2 regions of the Arthrobacter sp. NicSoilC5 genome follow, and region 2 is predicted to be linked to the other one. Evidence: riboswitches for the same ligand, from Rfam matches in the RefSeq annotation. Region 2 holds a riboswitch; the other holds the start of a gene.
What was found. A riboswitch is a leader RNA that binds a small molecule or an ion and turns the genes downstream of it on or off. The one in region 2 is predicted to bind cyclic di-AMP.

Region 1 (7,143 bases), 2.0 Mb from region 2:
CAGAGCCCAGAGTCGGGTGGCCCGCAAACGGGAACTCCTCGCTCCCGGTGAAAATCCTGACCCGGTAATCGGCGCGGGGATCCCGGGGAGGCAACAGGAAGGTGGTTTCCGAGAGGTTGGTCCAGTTGGCGAAATGCTGCATGGTCGCCGCGTCCAGGCCTTGGGCATCAAGCACGACGGCGAGCGGGTTGCCACGGTAGGCCAGTCCGGCGAAAACATCCACTTGGTGGAAGGGGCGGGGGCGGGGGTTCGGGTTCACCGGAGCAGGCTACCACCGCACAAACGAAAGACCCCCGCCGCCGGAGTCCGGCGACGGGGGTCGTGACGTGGAGTGGGGAAATTACTTTCCTGCCACCACGTCCAGTTCGATCACAGCGGCAACGTCAGCGTGGAGGCGGACGTTGGCCTGGTAGGAACCGACCGACTTGATGTGTGCGGGCAGTTCAACCTTGCGCTTGTCGATCTTGCCAAGGCCAGCGGCCTCAACAGCGTCGGCGACGTCGCCCTGCTTGACGGTGCCGAACAGACGGCCGGACTCGCCGGCCTTGACGACCAGCTTGACCGGCTTGGCGGACAGTGCAGCGGCCTGCTTCTGAGCATCTTCCAGGGAAGCGTGCTCGCGGGCGGCGCGGGCAGCCTTGATGGACTCAACCTGCTTCTCGCCACCCTTCGACCAGGTCAGGGCGAAGTTGCGGGGCAGCAGGTAGTTACGTGCGTAACCGTCCTTGACCTCGACAACATCGCCGGCAGCACCGAGACCGGTGACTTCGTGGGTCAGAATGAGCTTTGCCATGTTAGTTAATCCCTTCCTTAGCCGCGGCCAGCGCCGGAGTAAGGCAGCAGAGCAACTTCGCGGGCGTTCTTGATTGCCTGGGCGATCTTGCGCTGTTCCTGCACCGTGACGCCAGTGACGCGACGGGCGCGGATCTTTCCGCGGTCGGAGATGAACTTGCGCAGCAATGCTACGTCCTTGTAGTCGATGACAGTGATGTCAGCGGCCTTCAAGGGGTTGGACTTTGGTTTGGGCTTACGGAGTTCAGCCTTAGCCATCGTGGAGCTCCTATTCTAGGGAGCCCGTGGATATTGATCCACGGGATGGTGGTGGTCCGACGGCGGCAGTGCCTTGGGTGCGTGGCGCACCCGGGCAGTCCCGGCGCCGGGCCGTTATTTGGGTTTTAGAAGGGAGGTTCGGAATCGGGGCCGTTGCCCCAGCCGCCTGCGTTGGAGACACCGGGCGTAGCCCAGGGATCGTCCTGTGCAGCCTGCTGGTTGCCGCCGCCCCAACCTCCACCGGAGTTGCCGCCCTGATTTCCACCAGAGTTGCCTCCTCCGAAGCCACCGCCGCTGTTGCGGCCGCCGAAGCCGCCGCCACCCTGTCCGCCGGAGCGCTGGGTGCGGTTGACCTTGGCATTGGCGTAGCGCAGGCTGGGGCCGATTTCGTCGACCTCAAGCTCGATAACGGTGCGCTTTTCGCCTTCTTTTGTTTCGTAGGAACGGCTCTTCAGGCGGCCGGTCACGATGACGCGCATGCCCTTGGTCAGGGATTCGGCGACGTTCTCGGCTGCTTCACGCCATACGGCAGCGCGGAGGAACAGGGTTTCCCCGTCCTTCCACTCGTTGGACTGGCGATCAAAGGTGCGGGGGGTGGAAGCGATGGTGAAGTTCGCTACTGCCGAACCTGACGGTGTGAACCGCAATTCCGGGTCATTGGTGAGGTTACCGATGACCGTAATGGTGGTCTCGCCTGCCATCTACTGCCTCCTTGTTCGATCCTGGGTGAAGAGTGCGTTTCCTGCGGGGTAAAGAATGAAGACGGTGCTGAATTACTCAGCAACAACCTTCTGCTCTTCGGGGCGGGTGATCTTGGTGCGCATGATGGTCTCGTTAAGAGACAGCTGGCGGTCAAGTTCCTTGGCGGTCTCCGGCTTGGCGGTGAAGTTCACCACGGCGTAGATACCTTCGGACTTCTTCTTGATGTCGTAAGCCAGACGGCGACGGCCCCAGATGTCAACCTTTTCGATGGTTCCACCATCGTTGGTGATGACGTTCAGGAACTTCTGAAGCGACGGCTCAACGGTACGCTCTTCGACCTCGGGGTCGATGATTACCATCAATTCGTAAGGACGCATATGTGAACCCACCTCCTTTGGGCTAAGCGGTTACGGCATTTCCGTAACAGGAGGTTCATTTGCGATTCCGTGCAATGCCTTGCCGCCGGAACGGAGGCAGGACGCAGCACAGACTTCAATATCTTAGTGCATTTGGACCCGATAGGCGATTCGCGCTTGACCCAAGGCTAGCCCCGGTGGAGGTGGGCAGCAGCCGCAGGTTCAGCCATGTGGAAAACCCTGCCGTCACTGGCGCCCATACCAATGCACTTTGCCGACAGGGGAGCGCCACGCCAACGCAGTGAGGTCCGTTACCTAATTGTGATTCGCAGACCCTTTTCGTGTACGGTCGTCCGGGGGCCGCCCCCAGCCGGCTCCAGTCCCGGATGCCGCCCAACTCTGCCGCGTCCGTGATTATCACCAGATTCCAGGCAGAGGCGGGGGACCCAAGCGTCCCGGGCACGGCAACGCGCCTGCCCTTGGGGTGAAGCCGCAGCACGCGGCCGCATGCCCTCATTCGAACCCGACAGCTAACTCCGCAGGCGACGAGAGGTAGCATCCCCATGCCCGCACCCCGCAAAGGCAGCGCCAAACGAGCGCACCGTTATCAAAATGAGACAGATCCCGCCCGGACATCCCCGGCCTTCAAGTCCGGTGCTCCGGCCCGGGCGCGCCGCCGCTGGCCCCTTGCCGCCGGTCTTGCCGCAGCACTCCTCGGAGCAGGTTCCCTTGGCCTGGGCCTGACCCACGGTGACGGAACCGCTGACGTGGCGCGGGTGGCGAGTGCAGAGGATGCCGGCAGCGCCGCACCCACCCAAACTCCGGACATTCCGGTCCCCGCTCCAACGCCAGTCCCGGCAGTCGAGGCCGCTCCTGCCGCCGCTCCTTCGCCGGCAGAGGCACCGGCACCTGCCCCCGCAGCAGTACCGGCACCCGCTGCCCCTGCCCCTCCCTCCGAAGCACCCATCGCTGTGGCGCCGGCGGCGGCACAGCTGGCCAGCACCGGGACGCCTGCGCCCGCCGGGGTCCCGGGGAACTGGACCATGACCTTCGCCGACGAGTTCAACGGGGCCGGACTGGACACCGCGAAGTGGTCCGGCTGCTGGTTCTCCCCCGGTTGCGGAACCATGAACAAGGTCTCCACCAGCCCGGCGAACGTCTCCGTGGCCAACGGGAACCTGGCCCTGGGGCTCAGCTCATCCACCTCCGGCGGACTGGTATCCACCAACCCGAAGGGCGGGGCGGGGACCGGCTTCCAGTTCACCACCGGCTACGTCGAGGCCAGGATCAAGTTCCCGGGCAACGCCAACGGCCTCTACAACTGGCCTGCCTTCTGGACCACCGGACAGTCGTGGCCGGCCACCGGCGAGAATGACATCGCCGAGGTCCTGCAGGCCAAGATGACCGTGAACTACCACTCCGGTTCCGGCTCCCACAACCAGGGCGGCGTGGGCGGCAACTGGGCCAACGAGTACCACACCTTTGGCCTGCACCGGATGGCAAACTCCTCGGACGTGTACTTCGACGGCGTCAAGGTCAAGTCCTACCCCACCGACGACGGAAATGCCCCGCAGTACATCGTGCTGAATGTCGGCGCCTCCTCCACGAACCCGGCCTACGGCGCGCCGTCCCAGATGATGGTGGACTACGTGCGCGCCTGGCAGTAGCAGGCCACGCCCCCAGGTGAAAGGGCGACGGCGGGATCTCCCGCCGTCGCCCTTTTTCGGCTTCCCTCAAGGTTGCCTAAAGCAACCCTCCGGCGACGATGTGATCCAGTACACTCTTGCAATGAAGCTCCTGTACGTGACGGAAAGCGTGCCCAACCGGGATCCGGAACTGGGGGACGGAAGCTCGATGATCCCGTACGAAGTAATCCTGCACCTCCCCCCTGGCATTGCCGTCACGCTGCTGACTTTCTCGGGTCCTGTTCCGGTTCCGGCAGAGATCAGGAACCGCTGCGATACCATGTACGAACTGGCCCCGCGCGAGGAACTTTCGGCCTTTGCCCGCTCCATGGGCGGCCTCACCGGATTGGGAAAGCACCGGCGGTCCACCCCCTCCGCCCGCGCCGCCGCGGCCCGGTTGTCCGCAAGCCGGGACGCCACCCTGATCCATGGCCCCCATGCCCTCTTCCTGTCCCACTGCGTCACCGGTCCCCTGGTGCTGCAGACAGTGGACCCCTGGTCCATCCGGGCCGGCATGGACACCGCCATCGCCCGTACCTTCCGGCCCGCCTACCGGCTGCGCGAACAATTGGCCGCCCGCGCTGAACGGCAGCTGCCGCCCCGGGCCAGGCTCCTGACCGTCGGAGCCCAGGACGCAGCGGCCTGGTCCGCCACGCTGGGCAGGCCGGTCACGAGCATCCCCAACGGCACGGCGGTGGCCACCGGTCCCCGCCGGGAGCGGAAAGCCCCCGTGGTGTGCTTCGCAGGCAGCCTAAACTACGCGCCGAACGTGGACAGCGCCACGGTACTGGTCAACAGGATCGCGCCGCTGGTGTGGCGGGAGGTCCCGGACGCCCGCTTCGTCATCGCAGGGCGGCGCCCCACACCGGCGGTTCAGGCGCTGGCCGGACCCCGGGTGGATATCCTGGCCAACGTGCCTTCCATCCTGGATGTGTTCCAGGGCGCGGATGTGGCGGTTTTCCCGGACGAACACGGCGTGGGTATCCGGAACTCCGTCCTGGAGGCCCTCGCCGCGGGGCTGCCCGTGGTGGCCACGCCGGTGGCCGCGAGGGAACTTCCCGCACATCCGCTGCTGGCCGTTCGGGACAGCCAGGACACTCTTGTCCGCGAGGTGGTGGAGCACCTCACCGCCCCCAAGCAACCGCCCGGGCCTTCCCACGGCACCGCCGGAACGGCGGCCGCAGGCGCAGTCCGCACCTGGGACACCGTGGCAGGCCAATACCTGGCGGAGGTCCGTGCGGCCATGGCCGGTTCATCCCCGGCGGGGGAGCTTACCCGGACGAACAGGCAACCATGACGTACGCGCCGGGGGAACTGGAGCGCAAGGGAGTCCGGGGAGCCCTGTGGCAGGGGCTGGCCTTCGCCTCGGGCAGGGTGATCGTGCTGGTGACCACGGTGGTCCTGGCACGGCTGCTCTCACCTGAGGAATACGGCCTCGTCGCCTTGGCGCTGGTGCTGATGGCCTACGCCGAGACCATCGCCGATGCCGGGGTGGGCCAGGCGTTGGTCTACCTGCCCAAGACACCGGTCATCGCCAGGTCGGCGCTGCTGCTTTCCGTTGCCCTGGGCGCAGTGCTGGCCGTGGCGGCCCTGCTCGCTGCTGACGCGGTGGAGGACCTCCTTGGGCTGGAGGGCGTGGCCCCGCTGGTGCAGGTCCTTGGCGTTTCGGTGCTTGCCACGGCCTGCGGTGCCGTCCCGGAAGCCATCATGCGCCGGGACCTGAAGTTCAGGCAGCTCACGGCGGCTCCTGTACTGCGCGCCGCAACCATGGGAACGGTGACCCTCTACCTGGCCTTCACCGGCCACGGCGCCTGGTCACTCGCCGTCGGAACGGCTGCCGGGTCGGTGGCCTATGCCGCCACCTGCTGGTTCCTGGTCCGCCGCGAGGCGCCCTGGCAAATCTGGCGCGTGAGCAAAAGCGCCATCGGGGAAAATGTCCGCTTTGGCGCCCCCGTCGCCGGCAGCACCATGCTTGCCCGGGCGATCTTCGACGTCGACTACCTGGTCATCGGCATTGTGCTGGGCGCACACGCCCTGGGTCTCTACACCCTCGCCTTCCGGCTGCCGGAGGCCCTGATCCTGAACGTGTTCTTTGTGCTGTCCACCGTCCTGTTTCCCCTGTACACGCAGGTCCGGGGCGACCGGCAGCGGCTGCGGGACGGCTACCTGAAGAGTGTCACCGTGCAGGCGCTCTACGGCATCACGGCAGGTGTGGGCCTGGCCGTAGTGGCGCCCGTCCTGGTCCCGGTCCTTTTCGGGCAGCAATGGGAGGAGTCGGTGACCCCGCTGGTATTCCTGGCCCTGTACGCGGCCGCCCGCTCCCTGGGTGCCGGGGCCAATGACGTCTACAAGGCGATGGGCCGGCCCGGTCTTTCCATCTGGATCTCCGTGGTCCGCCTGGTGGTCCTCCTCCCGGCCCTGGTCTTTGCCACCCAGTGGGGCATCGTGGGGGTCGCCTGCGCCCAGATGGTGGTGGCCGTGGTCTTCGCGTTCGGCATGCAGGCAGTAGCCGCCAAGGTCATGGGGACAAGGATGCGCCGGATGATGCGGGCCGCCGCTCCGGGCCTGGTGTGCGGCGCCGCGGTGGGCCTGGTGGGCCTGGTCAACCTGGCACGGCATGCCCTGGGACCGGTCCCCACGCTGGCTGTCATGGTGGTGGCCGGAGTGGGCGCGGTGTACGCGGTGCTGCGGTTCGGCTACCGGGACCTGCACGACGAGATCCTGGGCCTTTTCCGGCGCAACCACGAAAACCCGGGAGCGGCGGAAAGCCGGACCTCCTAGCGGGTGGCCGCCCTACGCGGCTTCCACAACATGGCGCCACAACCAGAAGTCCCTGTCCGCCTGGAGGGCGGCCCGGACTTTCCCGTTTCCCTGCGTCGGATCAGCCTCCGCCTCCTGCGCCAGCCGGTCGGCGAGCGTGGCGGTGGACCGCGCCCACGTGGCGATGACCAGCAGCGGGAGGAGTGAGAGGTCCACTCCCCTCATGCCAAGGTGGCGGGAAAGCGGCTCCAGCGCCCAGCCGCCCTTGCCGAAGGCTTTGTCAAAGGCCGCCATCTGGGCCTCCCGGGCGAACGCCTGTTCACTGGATTCGCTCAAGTACTGGAGGTAGAACACCAGGTCGTGCCCGGGCACTCCATCCGTGAGCGACCGTTCCCAGTCCATGACCTGCAGGGCGCCGCCGGGTTTAACAAGGAGGTTCGGATGGCTCAGGTCGCCGTGTTCGATGACCGCGGGCAGTTGCGAGCGGCGCAGCGGGGCAAGGAGTTCGTGCGTGCGCCCAACGAGTTCGTTTGTCCGGGCATCCGGGCCGGCCAATCCTTCCAGGGCCGCCAACGGCGCGGCAACGGCGC
Region 2 (7,143 bases):
CGGACGTGAACAGCACTTCCACGCTCTCCGATGGGACGGCGGCTTCCTCGTACGCCTCGCGGAGGGCACCGTCAACGGGTTCTTCGCCCTGGTGCAGGGCACCGCCGGGCAGCCCCCAGGTTCCACCGTTGTGGCTCCAGACCGCACGGTGCTGCAGGAGCACGCCTTTGGCGGGGTCCCAGGCAAGGACGCCCGCGGCGCCGAAGCGGCCCCAGTACCTGCCGCGGTCCCCTTCCACCCAGGCGTCGCCCGGGTCGCGGGGACCGGTGCGCTGCGGCGGGGTGGAGGACATGCCTGCGGACGGAAAATGATCCATTGGTCCAGTCTGACAGGTGAAGCGGCGCCGGTGGAGTCCCGCAGGAGCGTCAGGCGTCGCGTCCGTGCTCGACGGCGAAATCGCCGCCGGGATACATGACGGTTTCGTGCCCGTCGTCGAAGCGGACGACGTACGGCGGACTGCCGCCCTCGCCGCGGACCTCCAGAATCACCCCGTGCCGGTCCGAGGACCCCACCGTCCTCCCGTGCACAACGATGCGGTCGCCTTGGGCTGCCTCCATGGCAATCACCTCCAAGCCCCCAGATTACGACTCCCGGCCGCACGGGAACAGGGCACCGTGGCAGGATTCGGGTATGCCGTTGAACCTTGTGCTGCTCGCCGATACCCACGTGCCCAAACGGGCCAGGAGCCTGCCCGGGCAGGTGTGGGACGCGGTTGACCGCGCCGATGCGGTCTTCCACGCCGGCGACTGGGTGGAGGCGGCACTGCTGGACGAGTTCGAACGCAGGAGCAGGCGCCTGCTGGGGGTTTTTGGCAACAATGACGGCCCGGAGCTGCGGAGGCGGCTGCCCGCGACCGCCACCGCAGTCCTGGATGGTGTCCGTTTTGCCATGGTCCACGAGACCGGCCAGGCAAAGGGCCGGGAACAGCGGTGCGAGGCGCTGTTTCCCGACGCCGACGTCCTGGTGTTCGGGCACAGCCACATCCCCTGGGATACGGTGTCGCCGAACGGGCTGCGGCTGTTGAATCCAGGATCGCCCACCGACCGCCGCCGCCAGCCGGCATGTACCTTCATGGAGGCCGTGGTGGACGGCGGGCGGTTGGCGGAGGTCAGGCTGGTGGAGGTCAGCCGCGGCTGAGCCCGCGGAGCAGCTTGGCAGGGCGGCGGATTTCTGCCTAGGGTAGGAACCGTAAGCATGCTTAGTTTTTAGTGGTTGCCCCGGCAGCCCGGGGCTGCTGCACCATCCGGGCGAAGAACCAGCCCGCGTCCCGCACGAACAGGAGTACCACCATGACTGACCAGTACACCTTCCGTAATCCCGTGACTGCCTACGAAAAGATCTCCCCGCCCAAGCAGCACCAGCCCGAGCCCGGGCTCGATGCGGACCTGGCGCCCAAGGCCGACCTCGGCGAAGAGACCTACCGGGGCACCGGGCGGCTGGAAGGCCGCCGGGCCATCGTGACCGGCGCGGACTCAGGCATCGGGGCAGCAACGGCGATCGCTTTCGCACGGGAGGGCGCCGACGTCGTGCTTTCCTACCTGCCGCAGGAAGAGGAGGACGCCTCGCGCATTGCCGGACTCATTGAGGCCGCCGGCCGCAAGGCCGTCAAGGTACCCGGCGACCTGAAGGACTCCGCCGTGTGCCGGGAACTGGTGGACACGGCGGTGGCCGTGCTGGGCGGGGTTGACATCCTGGTCAACAACGCCGGAAAGCAGGTTGCGCAGGAGGACCTGCAGGACATCAGCGACGAGCAGTTCGACCACACGCTGAAGACCAACGTCTATGCCATGTTCTGGGTGACCAAGGCCGCCGTGCCGCACATGCCGGCGGGCTCAACCATCATCAACACCACGTCGATCCAGGCCTACAACCCGTCCCCCACGCTGGTGGACTACGCCACCACCAAGGCCAGCATCAACAACTTCACCAAGGGCTTGGCCCAGCAGCTGGCGCCCAAGGGAATCCGGGTAAACGCGGTGGCCCCGGGGCCCATCTGGACGCCCCTGCAGGTCAGCAGCGGCCAGCCCAAGGAGGAACTGCCCGAGTTTGGCCAGTCCACTCCCCTGGGCCGCGCGGGCCAGCCCGCCGAGCTCGCCCCCGCCTACGTCTTCCTGGCCTCGCCCGAGTCCAGCTATGTGGTGGGTGAGACGCTCAACGTCAACGGCGGCAGCCCAACACCGTAGCGCGCCCCGCGCTCCCCGCAGCAGCGGGACAGCCGCCGGAGGTCAGCCAGCCGCGTCCTGGCCGGCCAGGAGCTCGTCCGTGGCCGGGTCCGGTTCCCCGTTGAAGAACTGGGCCAGGACGGTCTTGAACACTGTTTCTCCGGGCGCCGCCCGGAGGAACAGTGTCATGCTGGAGCGGAGTTTCCTGGCGTCGATTCCGCCGAAAATGTCTTCGGCCGACTGGTCGGCGTGGTTTGCCAGGACCAGCGCGCACTCCAGGAGCCGCGGACCCAGCACCTCGTGGTCCAGGTAGGCGCGGGCCTCCGCCAGCGAGGAAATGGCGTACTTGCGGGACGTGTCGCTCTGTCCCAGCCCGGCAATCTGCGGGAAGACAAACCACATCCAGTGCCCGGACTTCCTGCCGACCTGCAGCTCGCCCAGCGCCTGCTCATAGGTTCCGCCGGTGTTTTGGGCGGCAACAAAACGCTCAAGGTCAAACGGTTCATTCATGTGGATCTCCTCGGTACGTTTCAAATGGACAAGTGTTTTTCAAGGGCGCCGGCCGCCGCCCGCAGCTGCGGGTCGGGGTCTTCCCGCCACCGCGCCAGGACAACACCTGCCCGCTGCCGCTCGCGCTCCCCCAGCCCCGCCAGCAACGGGACCAGGACGTCGGTAAGAAGGGGCCCGGTCAGGTCCGCCGCCTGCGCGGAGCGAAGGAAGCCCTCCAGCCGGGTCAGGTCAGAGTGACGGAGCAGCCGCAACCGTGACTGCAGCAGCACCACCGCTGCCAGGCGGCGCTCGAACACCGGCCGGGAACCGGGCCGCGGCTGACCCCACAGGGCGGAGGCCAGCATGACCGTGCCGTCATGGTCCAGGTCCTTGAACTTCCGCAGCGCATCACGCACGGTCCCGCGGACGGCCCCCACAGACGAACCATAAGAGGCCAGTACCCCGCCCAGCCGGGCGCCGACGTCGTCCGCACGATACCAGGCGCCCTCGTTCTGCAGGGTCCGGTCCACGAAATCCGCCGCCGCGGACACAACGTCCGCCGTACCGGTCACAGTCCGCGCCCGGACGCCGCGTGCCGGATGCAGTACGGGGTCCAGGGGCGGGCTTCAAGCCTGCCCTCGGCGATGGGCTCCCCGCAGACGGCGCAGGTTCCATAGGTCCCCGCCGCCAGCCGGGCAAGGGCCGCCTCAATCTGGTCCAGGCCCGCCGAACTCTGTTTCAGGAGCGCGGAGGCCTGTGAGAGTTCGAAGGCGATGGTGGCACCCTCGGGATCGTGCTCGTCGTCGACGTTGGAATCCTGGCGCGCCGAGTTTGCTGCCTCGATGTCCGCCCGCAGCGCCGGCAATAGTGCCAGGCGCCGCGCCCGCTCCTCTTCGAGCAGCGCACGGAACCGTTCGAAATCTGGCATGTTGACAGCCTAACGCGTCAGTCAGTACCAGTTCAGGGATACGGAGTGGTTCCAGGCCGCGCACGGGGAACCGTAGCGGTCGCGGATGTAGCCCAGGCCCCATTCGATCTGGGTGCGGTAGCTGGTGAGCCAGTCACCGCCGGCGCTGGCGTACTTCCCCGGGGGCAGGGCCTGCGGAATCCCATAGGCTCCGGAATAGGCGTTGGTGGCGGTGGTCAGCCAGTTGGACTCCTTGGTCCACAGCTGGGCCAGGCACAGGAACTGGTCCTGGCCCCACCCGTAGGCGGGCAGGCGTCCGGACGCGTAGCTTTTGGCCCCGGCGGGGTCGTTCACCGCACCGCCGGGAACAGAAGGCACGACGACGGCGGGAGGGCTTGGCGGGGCCGGTGCCGGGTCTTCCGGAGCGGGAGGGCCGGGGTTGCTGACGCCGGGATTGCTGACGGCGCCGGGGGCCGGACCGGGTTGGGCCGGATTGGCCTGGCCAGGGTCGGCAGCGGGTGCGGGCGCCTTTGGCTGCCGGGCTGCCACTGCGGCCGCCCTGGCTGCAGCCTCCGCCTGCCCGCGGGCCTGCTCCTCAGCGGCGGCACGTTTGGCCGCCTGGGCCGCCTCGTAGGCGGCCAGTGCGGCCTGGCCCTGGCGGTACTCACCCTCCATGGCCGCCGTCGTACCTTTCAGGGTGGCGAGCTGGGCGGTCAGCTCGCTGCCGTGCCGCTGCTCCTCTGCGACGCGCCGGGCCAGCGAATCCTGGGCGGAACGTGCGGCGTCCAGTTTTGCTTTCGCTTCCCCGGACAGGCGTTCCCGCTCGCTCCTGGCGGCTTTTTCCTGTTCGGTGAGGGCGGTGGCCGTCTTTTCGGCGGCGGCAGCATTGGCGACCAGGGTGGCAGTCTTGTCGCCCACGAGCTTGACCAGGTTGAGCCCCTGGACGCTGTTGGTTTCCAGGGCGTCCAGCGCGACGAAGAATCCTGCATTGGTACCGCCGGTCTTGTAGGACTGGACGGCCAGGGCACCGATGTCCTTCCGGTGCCGGGCCAGCTCCGCGTTGGCACGGGCAGCGTGGGCGGACAGGGTATCCAGGCGGGAGGTGGCTGCCTGCAGCGCGGCGTCTGCGGCGGCATAGTCGGCGGCCGAGCGCACGGCCATCCCGCCTGCTGCCTCCGAATCCGCCTCAAGGTCCGTCAGGAGTCCATTAATGGTGGCGATTTCTGCGGCTTTTGCCGCTTCGGACGATTTCGCCTCCTGCACGTCCGCCCAGGAGGGATACCCGCCGGGCGGTGGCGGCTCGTCGGCCGCCGCCGGCAGCATGGTGCCTGCGGCCAGGGCAAGGGCCAGGAGGCCTCCCTGCCAAGGGAGCCTCGCGATGGTCACGAACAGGGGCATAGTCCGGAAGCTTACCGCCGGATTCCCGCGCAACGCAGGCTGCTGTTTCCACATTGTTACCGTGCTCAACAGGAAAAGTATCAGCAGAGGTCCGCCCAGGAACGCCCTGGAATGTCCAGACGTTTGCGCAATGCGAGAGAAGAACCTCGTATGTTATCCAAATGTGACAATTGCGATGCACCTGGGTTATGGTCGACTGGTGTCCCTCTCAGACGGGACATTCCCGTCAGCATGCCGAGCCCTGCCGCTGATCATGGGATCCAACCGCTCCAGTTGGCAGGGACGGGGGAACCAAGTTTCCACGGCCATATTGTGGCCTAGGGGTTAAGTCGAATGCGCTTCCGCCTACCGCGGAGCCGCTTCCGGCCGGGTATCTCCAGCCCGAACCCGACAGCTCACCCCGCAGGCATGGGAGAGGCGATCAACCGTGTCAAAAAATTCCATTTCAGCCCGTCACCGCGCGACTCCGGCCCGCTCCATTGTGCTCGAGGGCCTCGCCGTAACAGCAAAATCCCAAGCCCGCTCGCTGGGCCGCCCGGCGCTCGCCGTTGCTGCAGCGTCCGGCATTGCCTTCGGAGTCGGCGCCCCGGCCCATGCAGGTGTATCCGGCCCGGACACCACTGAGCAGACCAGCGTCCAGGCCACCTCGGCACCCGCTGCCCCGGCCGCAGCCCCCGCTGCAGCAGCAGGCAACGTCCACACCGTCGTTTCCGGCGACACCCTTGGCGCCATCGCTTCAGCCTACGGCGTCAGCCTCAATGACGTGCTGTCCGCCAACGGCCTGGGACTGTCCTCGATCATCTACCCGGGCGACCAGATCCAGATTCCGGGCGCAGGCTACACCGCAGCCCCGGCGCCGGCCCCTGCAGCAGCACCCGTGCAGGCCGCAGCCGCCACCGCTCCGGCGAACACCGGCATGAACATGTCTTACGCCTCGGCAACCCCCGTGGCATCAACCACCGGCACCGGCACCGGCGCAGCGATCCTCGCCTCGGCCTACGGCCAGCTGGGCGTCAAGCAGGATTGCACCGCCATGGTCGAGAAGGCGCTGCGTTCCGTCGGCAAGTCCGTGGGCGACCTGGCCCCCACCCAGTTCTTCCAGTACGGCACCGTTGTAGGCGCTCCCGCCCCCGGCGACCTGATCATCACCTCCGGCCACGTGGGCGTTTACGCAGGCAACGGCCAGGTTGTCAGCGGCGGCGTCAACGGCTTCGACACGCAGGTGCACTCCATCAGCTGGCTCGGCGGCTACTCCGCTGTGCGCGTAGCCTAGTCTTCGCACTGTCCGGTGCCCTTGGCGGCCCCGGACGAAGCAGGAGGGTGGCAGCCGGGAATACCGGTTGCCACCCTCCTGTCGTTTTGCCCCCGCGGCCCGCTGCGGTCAGGTGCCGCAGAAGGTCATGTAGCTGCCGAAGTCGTCGGGCGCCCCCTGCAGGTAGCGTTCCAGGCCGGGCCGCTCGGTGAAGGGGGCGCTGACCGCCTCCAGCAGTTGCTGCAGTGGAGCCAGGTTTCCGGCGGTGGCAGCGGACAGCGCCTCTTCCACCAGGTGGTTCCGCGGAATGTAGGCCGGGTTCACGCTGTCCATCAGCTCCGGGTCAGGTTGCAGCGCCTGCCACCGGTCCAGCCAGGCATCGAGGGCGGCCAGGTCGAGGACCATGCCGCGCACGGGACGAAGGTCCCCGCGGGCCGCTTTGCCCAGGTTGCGGAAGAACAGGGTGTAGTCCACGGGTCCGTCCTTAAGAAGGTCGAGGACATCATCCACCAGGGCCCCGGCGCCGTTTTCATCGACGCTGTCCAGTCCCAGCTTGGCCGTAATCCCGCGGGTCCATGCCTGGCTGTAGTGGCCCCGGAAACTGCCCAGGACCTCCACTGCCGGGGCCACGGCCTTCTCCTGGTCCTTGTCAATCAGCGGCAGCATGGCCTCGGCGAGCCGGGCCAGGTTCCATTCGGCCAGGACAGGCTGGTTGGCATAGGCATAGCGTCCGCCGACGTCAATGGAACTGTAAACGGCGGCCGGGTTGAAGGCATCCATGAACGCGCACGGGCCGTAGTCGATGGTTTCCCCGGAGATGGTCATGTTGTCCGTGTTCATGACCCCGTGTACGAAGCCAACGAGCATCCACCGGGCCACCAGCTCCGCCTGGGCGGAGACGACCGCCGCGAACAGCGCAAGGTAGGGGTTGTCGG

Region 1: another riboswitch for cyclic di-AMP. It lies ahead of LDO22_RS13695 (glycoside hydrolase family 16 protein); the one in region 2 lies ahead of LDO22_RS04110 (LysM domain-containing protein).

The regions. Positions count from the first base shown of each region.
Region 1 is NZ_AP024660.1:2,914,294-2,921,436, forward strand. It holds gene LDO22_RS13670 (PhzF family phenazine biosynthesis protein) at 1-259, opposite strand, end outside; gene rplI (50S ribosomal protein L9) at 341-793, opposite strand; gene rpsR (30S ribosomal protein S18) at 811-1,050, opposite strand; gene LDO22_RS13685 (single-stranded DNA-binding protein) at 1,176-1,751, opposite strand; gene rpsF (30S ribosomal protein S6) at 1,824-2,129, opposite strand; cyclic di-AMP (ydaO/yuaA leader) riboswitch at 2,517-2,665, shown strand; gene LDO22_RS13695 (glycoside hydrolase family 16 protein) at 2,672-3,775, shown strand; gene LDO22_RS13700 (glycosyltransferase family 4 protein) at 3,897-5,090, shown strand; gene LDO22_RS13705 (oligosaccharide flippase family protein) at 5,087-6,574, shown strand; gene LDO22_RS13710 (aminoglycoside phosphotransferase family protein) at 6,587-7,143, opposite strand, start outside.
Region 2 is NZ_AP024660.1:890,981-898,123, forward strand. It holds gene LDO22_RS04070 (NUDIX hydrolase) at 1-316, opposite strand, end outside; gene LDO22_RS04075 (DUF1918 domain-containing protein) at 366-557, opposite strand; gene LDO22_RS04080 (metallophosphoesterase) at 631-1,137, shown strand; gene LDO22_RS04085 (glucose 1-dehydrogenase) at 1,290-2,183, shown strand; gene LDO22_RS04090 (DUF1810 domain-containing protein) at 2,226-2,672, opposite strand; gene LDO22_RS04095 (DNA alkylation repair protein) at 2,693-3,223, opposite strand; gene LDO22_RS04100 (TraR/DksA C4-type zinc finger protein) at 3,220-3,579, opposite strand; gene LDO22_RS04105 (lytic transglycosylase domain-containing protein) at 3,601-4,956, opposite strand; cyclic di-AMP (ydaO/yuaA leader) riboswitch at 5,181-5,380, shown strand; gene LDO22_RS04110 (LysM domain-containing protein) at 5,384-6,229, shown strand; gene LDO22_RS04115 (protein adenylyltransferase SelO) at 6,338-7,143, opposite strand, start outside.